DNA from 3 places in the Mesorhizobium sp. B2-9-1 genome. Region 2 is predicted to be linked to each of the others. Evidence: riboswitches for the same ligand, from Rfam matches in the RefSeq annotation. Region 2 holds a riboswitch; each other region holds the start of a gene.
The links. A riboswitch is a leader RNA that binds a small molecule or an ion and turns the genes downstream of it on or off. The one in region 2 is predicted to bind cobalamin.

Region 1 (3,298 bases), 330 kb from region 2:
ATCGTGGCTTGCTTGAGCACGAATTCGCGCGCATGAAGACGTCGCTCGGTCTCGGGAAAACTGGCCATATCCGGCGGGCTCCTCAGGCAAGGCTCTCCTCGCCATGGGGCCGCACCATAGCAGCGAAGCGTTTCCGTTCCGTTAGCGATCACTGAAACGGTGGTGTGCCGGCTTGATATGCCGGCCGGGTCCACGGATGGAGCGTTCACGCCTGAGCGTTCAGCCGGCGACAGTGACGCCGCTCGCGCGCAGCACCCAGCGGCGGCCGTCGCCGCGGAACTCGGTGAGCGACAGCGGCTCGATGTCGATCTTCCAGACCGAGGAAAGCGGCGCGCCGAGCACATGCGCCATGGTGGCGCGGATCGGCACGGCATGCGTCACCGCGATGGTGTGACCGCTCTCGCCGGCCAGCCGCTCCATCAGCGCAGCACCCCGCCGGGCGACGGCGGCGAGCGATTCACCGCCATGAGGCGCCGCGTCTGCGTCGGCGAGCCAGGCCGCCATGCCTTCGGGATCCTCGACCTGCACCTCCTCGAAACTTTTGTCGGCCCAGCGTGCGAAATCCTGCTCGGCAAGCAGCGGCTCGATCGCCGCGTCAAGGCCGAGCGCCTCGGCCGTCCGCCGCGCGGCCAGCGCCGGACTTGTCCAGACACGGTCGGCGCGACGCAGCGAAGCGGCCAGCGCGCCGGCGCGATCGAGGGCGCGCGGCTCCGGCGGCTCATCGTTCGGAAAGCGGCCCTTGCGCATGCCGGGCGTCGCTCCGCTTGCGATCATCGTCAGGCGGGCAAGCATGAAAAACTCCGTGGCCCAGCGAAAAACAGGCCTCACGTAGCCGTGCCGCCATTACATGTCGTTGACAGGCGAACGAAGTGCTGACAAGTGTCTTAGTGCTATACGGGATTGGAAGCCGGTGCGAGTCCGGCACGGTCGCGCCACTGTGATCGGCACCAGCCGAAAGTCAGGCCTTATTCCGCAGCATCGTTCGATCAACGGGACGCAGTATCCCACGGGAGGTCAATATGTCCGACACCACCTTCGCCCCCAGCTACGGCCCGGTTGCGATTCCGGTCCGCGAGCTTCTGCCCTGGGCCATCCTCGGCGGGCTGCTTTTGATGCTGGCGATCTATTTCGTCGGCGCGGAAGAAGGCGCGACCTCGCTGATCCGCGGCACCTATGTGCACGAATTCGTGCATGACGGCCGACACCTGCTCGGCTTCCCCTGCCACTAAAGCGGTACAGCATCGCTGAACCCGCTTTCGATTCTGATCTAACGCAATTCCGGACGGAAAACCGCTACGCACTTTTCCTGGAATTGCTTGGAGGGATTAGTGACATGGTTGGAAAACTTTTGCTGCGCGGCATGCTTGTCGGGCTGGTCGCCGGGATTCTGGCGTTCGCCTTCGCCCACGTCTATGGCGAGCCGCAGGTCGACAAGGCGATCGCCTTCGAGGAACAGCAGGCCCAGGCCGCCGGCGGGGCGCCGGAGCCCGAGATGGTCAGCCGCGCCACGCAAGCCGGCATCGGCCTGGCAACCGGCGTGCTGATCTATGGCGCCGCGCTTGGCGGGCTGTTCTCGCTGGTCTTCGCCTACGCCTATGGCCGGCTGGGCTCGCTGGGACCGCGCGGCACCTCGGCGCTGCTGGCGTTGCTCGGCTTTCTGGCCGTGATCGTGGTGCCCGGCCTCAAATATCCGGCCAACCCGCCCGCGGTCGGCAATGCGGAAACGATTGGCTACCGCACCGAGCTGTTCTTCATCATGATCGTCGTCTCGATCGCGGCGATGGTGGCGGCGGTGGGTCTGGCGCAGCGTCTGTGGAAGCAGCTCGGCGCCTGGAACGCCTCGATCGTGGCCGGGCTCGCCTTCCTCGTCGTCTTCGCTTTGGTGAAGGCGGCGCTGCCCGACATCAACGAGGTGCCGGAGAACTTCTCAGCGACCGTGCTGTGGCAATTCCGCGTCGCCTCGCTCGGCATCCAGCTGGTGCTGTGGACCGTCGTCGGGCTCGGCTTCGGCGCGGTTGCCGAACGCGTGGTCGCGGTGCGCGACCAGCGCAGCCCGGCACGCCGCTACGCCTGAAATCCGATGCGTTGGCCGCCACTGTTTCGCGCCCTGGCGGCCAAAGCGGCTCAACGGTCGGTACGACCGCAGAGCCACTTTGGTCTTTTGTTTTCTCGCAATTCCAGACGGAAAACCGCCGCACACTTTTCCTGGAATTGCTCGGTTGCTCAACGGTCGATACGACCGCAGAGCCACTTTGGTCTTTTGTTTTCTCGCAATTCCGGACGGAAAACCGCCGCACACTTTTCCTGGAATTGCTCGGTTGCGGCGCTGCTCGCATTTGTGGCCGCCACATCCGCGCAAGCGCATAGCGGATCCTCGGCCCCACCTCCTCCGGGCATCCAGATCCCCAGCCTGACCCACGGCCAGATGGCCGTCATCGCGCGCTATCGCGGCGATATCCTCGACCTCGCCCAGCGCCAGACCACGACCGACCCGACCTTCCGCCGGCTCTACAATCACGGCAATCTGCAATTCACCTATTGCCTCTGGGGCTTGATGCCGGGCAGCCTCGGCGACGAGGAAAGCCCGTTCAACGAATGCAGCCACGCCTATCTCGCCACCGCCAAGGCGCTGCTCACCTATATGGCCACGATGCCTTCAGCTGAACGGGGTGCGAAGGCGCTGATCTCGGACATCGATGCCGAGATGGTGCGCAGCGGCGCGTCGTGGATCCTGTGCCAGTATAGCGGCGAGGCCTTCAGCACCGGCGCGGTCGTCGAGCCACGCTGGCGCGACATCTTCTTCCACTTGCCGAGCCTTGCGGTGATCCTCGGCACTGTGGCCGCGCTCGGCGCCGCCGCATGGTCGATTATCGGCGCGCCGCGTAGCCGCACGGCCTAGGGGCTTTTCACCGTTTCACGGAAACCGAGCGCGCATCACAATTCCGCGAGCGCGATGGCATCTCGGAACGGCAGACGTTTTCATTTGGGCACCTGGGCTGAACACAGGAGCAAATCATGCATGGAAGAATCATAGCTGGCCTCGCGTTAGCAGCCTCCCTTGGAATTGCCCAACCCTCCCTTGCCGCGCCCGACTGGAAGGCGGTAGCGCAGGCGCTCGGGAAATCCGGCACAGAAGCACCAGGGGGAGTCTACCGCGTCGGGCTGCCTCGCTCCGATCTGAAAGTCACTCTCGACAGCGTGGAACTCAAACCGGCCTTGGCGCTCGGCTCATGGCTCGCATTCAAACCCATGGGCGATCACGACGCCATGGTAATGGGCGATCTCGTGTTGACCGTGC
Region 2 (3,298 bases):
TCGAGCATCGGATATTTTGGCGCCAGCTCCGGGATGGCGCCCTGCTCGGACTTGAACTCAGGGCCGACCTTGTACCAGCCGGTGATGCCGGTGAGCCCGACGATCGACGGCTGCAGCTTCAGCGCGAAAGCCATCTCGGCCATGTTGAGATCCTGGATGACGGCGCGTTTCGGCGGCGCATCGAAGGTGAGCGGTTTGCCGCAGCTGTCGACGGTGACCGGGAAAGCGAAGGCGGCCGAGGCGACGAGCGACAGGGCCAGCGACAAGGCGAGGCGTTTCACGAGATGATGCTCCTTGTTGGGGTGTGCAGGTTCAGGACGGCGAGGAAGCGCGCATGGGAAGCTCGAAGACGGTGAGCTCGCGATCCTCGGTCGGGTGCCGCAGGCGCAGCACGTCGATGCCGAACACCTCGCGGACAAGCGGCTGCGCCAGCGCCTCGCGCGGCGGAGCCAGGGCGTGCAGCCGGGCGTTGCTCATCACCGCGACGCTGGTGGCGAAGGGCGCCACCAGCGCAAGATCGTGCAGCACGGCGACCACGGCCATGTTGAACTCGGCCACCAGCTCGAGCAGCTCGCCGCGAGCGCGCGGGTCAAGATGGTTGGTCGGCTCGTCGAGAAACAGGATTTTCGGCTCCTGCGCGATGGCGCGGGCGAGCTGCGCGCGCTGGCGCTCGCCGCCGGAGAGCGAGCCGACGGTGCGCGCGAGCAACGGCAACAGCCCAGTCCGGCGCAGCGCCTCGACGACGATGTCGCGATCGTCGTGCCGGCGCCTCAGACCGGCGTGCGGGACACGGCCAAGCTCGACATAGTCGATGAGCGCAAGGCGCGGATCCGGCTGGTCCGTCTGACCGACGACGGCGATGCTGAGCGCCCGTTCGGCGGCGGTGATCCTATCCAGCCGGCGTCCGGCAAGGCGAACCTCGCCGCGGCTCGGCGACAACGCCCCGCATAACATGCGCAGCAGAGTTGTCTTGCCGGCGCCATTGGGGCCGATGATGGCCAGCCGCTCGCCCGCCGCCAGCGACAGGCTGACATCCTCGACCAACGTCCGGCCATTTGCCGTGGCGCGCAAATCGCGGGCTTCGAGCAGGAGCGCGCTCACCGGACCAGCTCCCTGGCCTTGCCCGCGGTGGGGATGCGCGCCAGTATCTTGCCGGCGAGCCTTGCCGGGCGCTGGCCGGAATTGCACCAGCCGTCGGGCAGCGAGGCATAGAGCCTGGCAAATTCGACCAGCGCGCCGGCGTCGGTGCCGCTGTCGATGGAACCGAAGAGATAGCTGGCCTTGCCTTGCGCGTTGAAGGCCACGGTCAGCGGGCGCGAGCAGCCGGCCATGCAGTCGACGGTTTCGACAGCAAATGACGACGCCAAAGTCTCGGCAAGCCTTGAGCGAAGGTCGGCGCACAAATCCCCGCCGGACCTACGCCCGGTCACGGTATCGCGGCACAGCGAACAGACGATGATGCGATGGCTAAAGACGTCCGGCATTTCCGTCACTTTCCAAAAATGGCGGCGGAAGGATGCCGGACGAACCGGCCGACAAGACCGGTGTCCGCGTCTCCTCCCGGCACACCCCGTCCGGTCAACTCGTGTCGATGGCAGGTCTCCTGGCTCGCGGGTCGTTACGCCATCCGCCTTCCCAGCCTTGCCGGCCAGTGGCGTTTCGGATGGAGCTCGCCGCTCACAGTTGCGGGGGCAGCCACGGCCTCGACTCGGATGAGCCTCACCGTGTTCCCTTTTCACCCCTCGCCTTGCGGCTCGGGGACCATGACGCAGCTATCGTAGGTTGTCCCCGTGCGAGTCGCAACGGGCCTTCGTCCGCCCCTCGTGCGAAAGACATGGCAGGATCGCTGGGTCGTTGCCGCAAGTCGTTTATTTCCCTTTGATATGTAATAACATTACCAGCTAGAATACATTGCCGTGGCTTGTCAACTCGTTCGACTTCGCTCAAAGCGCAATTTCGATCAAACTGGCCGGCGGCGCGGGGGCTAGTGTCGCCGAGCCAAATGCGAGGAGCCATGAACCCGACTGAGAAAGCGCTGTGGTTTGTCGAAAGCCACCTGCCCGACGCCATCAGCCTTGACGAGATAGCGGCAAGCAGCGGCGTGTCGCGCTTCCATGTGACGCGCGCCTTCGGCGCGGCCACAGGACGGTCGGTCATGGGGTACATGCGGGCACGCCGCTTGAGCGAAGCGGCGCGCAAGCTGGCCGGCGGCGCGCGCGACATTCTCTCGGTCGCGCTCGATGCCGGCTACGGCTCGCATGAGGCGTTCACGCGGGCCTTTCGCGATGAGTTCGGCACCACGCCGGAGTTGGTGCGCGCGCAAGGCTCGACCGAAAACCTCGATCTTGTGGAGCCCATACTGATGGACAGTTCGCTTCTCACCGCACTCGAGCCGCCGCGCTTCGAGACCAGCCGCCCCTTCCTCGTCGCCGGGCTCGGCGAGCGCTACAGCTGCGAGACCAGCGCCGGCATTCCGATGCAGTGGCAGCGCTTCGCCCCCTATATCGGCAACATTCCGGGCGAGGTGCCCGGCGTCTTCTACGGCGTGTGCACGAATGGCGACGATGCCGGCAATTTCGACTATGTCGTCGGCGTCGAGGTTTTGGACTTCTCCGACCTGCCGAAGGATTTCCAACGCGTGCGGGTGCCGGCGCAGAAATATGCGGTGTTCTCGCATCGCGAGCACATCTCGACCATCCGCCGGACCGTCAACACGATCTGGAACAAGTGGCTGCCGGTCTCCGGACACGAGATCGCCGACGCGCCCGAGTTCGAGCGCTACGGGCCCGAGTTCGATGCCCGCACCGGCAATGGCGGGCTGGAGATCTGGGTGCCGGTCAAAGGATGATGGTCTTCCCTTCTCCCCCTGTGGGAGAAGGTGGATCGGCGCGCAGCGCCGAGACGGATGAGGGGTGTTCCAGCGGAGTGAGACGCTGGCATTCCCTGGAGCACCCCTCATCCGTCGCCTTCGGCGACACCTCCCACAGGGGGAGAAGGGAACACCTAAAGCTCGAGATTCCACGTTTGCCCGACAAGATCCTTGCCGAAGGAATGATGGCGTTCTTCCTCGACCAGCTTGAAGCCGGCAGCCTGGTAGATGCGGCGGGCCGAACCAAGGATGTCATTGGTCCAGAGCGTCAGCGTCTTGTAGCCTTTGGCGCGCGCGAAGGCGATGCATTCGTCGACCAGCCGCCGACCGATGCCGAGGCCGCGCGCCGACGGTTCGACGTAGAGCAGCCTGAGCTTCGCGACCTTGGGCGACTTGCGCATGACGAAGACCGAGCCGACCACCTCGCCT
Region 3 (3,298 bases), on a different contig from region 2:
GGTCAGGCCGAGCCGAAAATGGTGGTTTCCGAGAACCGGAGCGGAGCGTACTTGAAGTACGTGAGCACCGGAAGCGCAGGAAGTTGCCATTTGCAGGCCGGCCTCACCTGAATATCAACACCTCAGTCGGCGTCCAGCGGCTCCGTTCCCACCGGCTTGCCGTCGCGCGACAGCCTGATCTTCTCGACCTTGTCCTCGGCCGCTTTCAGCAGCCGGTCGCAATGCGCCTTCAGCGCTTCGCCGCGCTCATAGATCTTGATCGACTGGTCGAGCGGGACGTCGCCGCGCTCGAGATCATCGACGATCTTCTCCAGCGCGTCGAGCGCCTGTTCGAAGCTCATCGCCTTGACGTCCTCATTGCCTTCCAATGCCATACCCTATCCCTTCATCAGCCGCCCGACATGGGCGGCGACTGAAAATGCCAGTCCCTGCAGATCGTAGCCGCCTTCCAGCAGGCTGACGAGCCTGTTGGAGCTGTGGCGGCCGGCGCGCTCCATCAACTGGCCGGTCGCCCAATCGAAATCGTCCTCGGTCAGGTTGATCTCGGCCAGCGGATCGCGGTGGTGCGCATCGAAGCCGGCGGAAATGATGATCAGGTCCGGCGCGAACGCGTCGATGGACGGCAGCACGCGCGACAGGAAGGCGTCGCGGAACAGGTCGCTGCCGGTCTGCGGCGCAAGCGGCGCATTGACGATGTTGCCGGCGCCGGTCTCGTCCTTCGCGCCGGTGCCTGGGTAAAGCGGCATCTGGTGCGTCGAGCAGTAGAGAACCGACGGATCATCCCAGAAGATGTCCTGGGTGCCATTGCCGTGATGGACGTCCCAGTCGACGATGGCGACGCGTTCGGCCTGATGCTTGTTCTGGGCGTAGCGGGCGGCGATCGCCGCCGTGTTGAACAGGCAAAAGCCCATCGCGGTGGTCTTTTCGGCATGATGTCCAGGCGGACGGGCGGCGACGAAAACGTTTGCCGCACGACCCTCGAAGACGTCGTCCACCGCCGCATTGGCACCGCCGATCGCGGTGATCACGGCCTGCCAGCTTTTCGGGCTGGCGCTGGTGTCGGCGTCGATCGAAACGATCCCGCTCTCAGGGATCGCCGCGCGCACGCGCTCGACGAAATCCTCGGGATGCGCATAGAGGATCGTTTTCTCGTCGCCTTCCGGCGCCTTGACGCGGTCGAGCGCCGCAAAAGCCTCGTCGTCCAGCACGCGCTCGATGGCGCGCAGGCGGTCGGGCCGCTCGGGGTGACCGGGCGGGGTGAGGTGTTCGAGGAAGATCGGATGCGTGTAGAGACGGGTGGCCATGGCGCCTAATCTAGGGACCTACGACCGCAATGACCATGTTTGGCAGCCGAATGGCTGGGGAAAATCGCGTCTTGCCGTGTCGCTAACGCCATTGGCGTGGCCCAAGCTTAGCTGTAAGGTCGCGCCGCTGCCTGGTGCCCGCGACGCGGGAGAATCGGGAACACGGTTGAACTCCGTGGCGTGCCCAACACTGTAAGGGGGACCGCGCCGGCAAACGCCACTGTCGAAGACGGGAAGGCGCCGGATGCGGGACGATCCCGAGCCAGAAGACCGGCCCGGCAGACATGGTTTACCGCTTGGTCAGGCGGGGGACTGCTTGTCGCAAGGGGAAAAGCGATGACGGCAGCAGCGATCGCCACGAGCGGCGACGACTTTGACCAACTGGCGCGCGACGCGGTTTACCGGGCCATGTTCACCAGGCGCGACGTGCGCAGCCATTTTGTGCCCGACGATCTCGATGACAGCGTGCTGGCGCGGCTCATCACCGCCGCGCATCACGCGCCGTCTGTCGGCTATATGCAGCCGTGGAATTTCATCGTCATCCGCGACGCCGCGAGGCGGCGGCAGGTACGTGATCTTTTTCTCGCCGCGCGCGAGCAGGAATTGCCGGCGATCGAGGCGGAACGGCAGGCGCTCTACCGTAAGCTGAAGCTCGAAGGCATCTGCGAAAGCGCGCTCAACCTGTGCATCACCTGCGACCGGCAGCGCTCGAAGGACTCGCCGCTCGGGCGCTGGCACAATCCGGAGATGGATCTCTACAGCACCGTCTGCGCGGTGCAGAATTTCTGGCTGGCGGCGCGGGCCGAAGGTGTCGGCGTCGGCTGGGTGAGCATCATCGAGACCGAAGCGCTGAAGCGGCTTCTCGCGATCCCCGAGCATGTCATGCCGATCGCCTATCTCTGCGTCGGCCGCGTCTCGGAATTCGCGCCGAAGCCGGACCTTGAGGCGCATGGCTGGGGCAAGCGCCTGCCGCTGCCCGAACTGGTCATGAGCGAGACGTTTCGCGGCGCCGGCGAGGCGCCGCTTAAATCGGCAATCGCAAAGCTTGGCGGCCCATCAAAGCCATGATCAGGCGGCCCTCGGCGTATCCCAGCGCGAGCCGCCGCCAAAAGAGCCCAGTGCCTTGTCGCGCAATTCCCTGAATTTGGACGAGGTCTCGGCGAGCCGGCGGTCCCATTCGGGATTGGGCGCTTGGCCTTCAATGGCTTCAAAATAAACCTGCATCAGAGAGGCGATGGCGAAGGGCTCGATGAAGGCTGCCTTGAAGGCCCAGGCAAAGACGATGGCTAGCACGAAGGCCCAGCCGGCAAGCTGGCCCGGCATGACCCACAGAATGGCGGCTGCGGGCGCCAGCATCAACAGGAAGATGACGAAGGACACGCCCCACATGATCGCCGCCAGCCAGACGGCGTTCTTGACCATGTGCTTGCCGTTCTGCGCGTAGAGCACGACGCCTTGCCGCGCCGTCTCGAAAGGCGAGCTCGAATTGATGCGGATGTTATAGCCGAGGATGATCTCGTCGACATAGGTCAACGACAGGCGGATCACCGTGTTGATGAAGCTGACGATGCCGCTCAGGCCCGGAATGGGCAGGAAGGCGGCGATGCCGCCGATCAGGCCGGTGATGGCTCGGATGGCGCCCTTGACCAGCTGGTCGACGACGAAAAGGATGTTGGCCTCGGCAAAACGCTGGGTGACCACTTCCTTCGCGTAGGCGATCTGGCCCTGGCCGTCGGGGACATCTTGGCCGTCGATCAGATGCACCATGACGGCGATATGGCCCGCTTTCAGCACATAAAGGATGTATTCGCGGATCCAGTAGACGGCGATCGAGATGACGCCGAAGCCGACCACGCCGCCCCACAGCGCAAAAGACATCGGCCCGTCGGGATCGGTCGAGATGTGACCGACGCCATAGCCGACGCTGGCGCCCGTACCGGTCGCCATGATGTAGGCGACCGTGATGCCGAAATAGACGATCATGCGAAAGACGA

Region 1: linked by a shared signal. The riboswitch ahead of FJW05_RS11955 (CbtB domain-containing protein) and the one ahead of FJW05_RS10095 (DUF1636 family protein) in region 2 are both predicted to bind cobalamin.
Region 3: linked by a shared signal. The riboswitch ahead of bluB (5,6-dimethylbenzimidazole synthase) and the one ahead of FJW05_RS10095 (DUF1636 family protein) in region 2 are both predicted to bind cobalamin.

Annotation. Positions count from the first base shown of each region.
Region 1 is NZ_VFTP01000004.1:366,871-370,168, forward strand. It holds gene FJW05_RS11945 (PilZ domain-containing protein) at 1-68, opposite strand, end outside; gene FJW05_RS11950 (histidine phosphatase family protein) at 220-792, opposite strand; adenosylcobalamin (AdoCbl) riboswitch at 876-1,019, shown strand; gene FJW05_RS11955 (CbtB domain-containing protein) at 1,020-1,229, shown strand; gene FJW05_RS11960 (CbtA family protein) at 1,334-2,074, shown strand; gene FJW05_RS11965 (hypothetical protein) at 2,426-2,899, shown strand; gene FJW05_RS11970 (DUF1259 domain-containing protein) at 3,016-3,298, shown strand, end outside.
Region 2 is NZ_VFTP01000004.1:34,961-38,258, forward strand. It holds gene FJW05_RS10085 (ABC transporter substrate-binding protein) at 1-281, opposite strand, end outside; gene FJW05_RS10090 (ABC transporter ATP-binding protein) at 313-1,101, opposite strand; gene FJW05_RS10095 (DUF1636 family protein) at 1,098-1,484, opposite strand; cobalamin riboswitch at 1,576-1,781, opposite strand; gene FJW05_RS10100 (AraC family transcriptional regulator) at 2,015-2,848, shown strand; gene FJW05_RS10105 (helix-turn-helix domain-containing GNAT family N-acetyltransferase) at 3,004-3,298, opposite strand, start outside.
Region 3 is NZ_VFTP01000013.1:124,658-127,955, forward strand. It holds gene FJW05_RS20785 (exodeoxyribonuclease VII small subunit) at 123-374, opposite strand; gene FJW05_RS20790 (histone deacetylase family protein) at 378-1,304, opposite strand; cobalamin riboswitch at 1,420-1,598, shown strand; gene bluB (5,6-dimethylbenzimidazole synthase) at 1,641-2,372, shown strand; gene FJW05_RS20800 (hypothetical protein) at 2,373-3,298, opposite strand, start outside.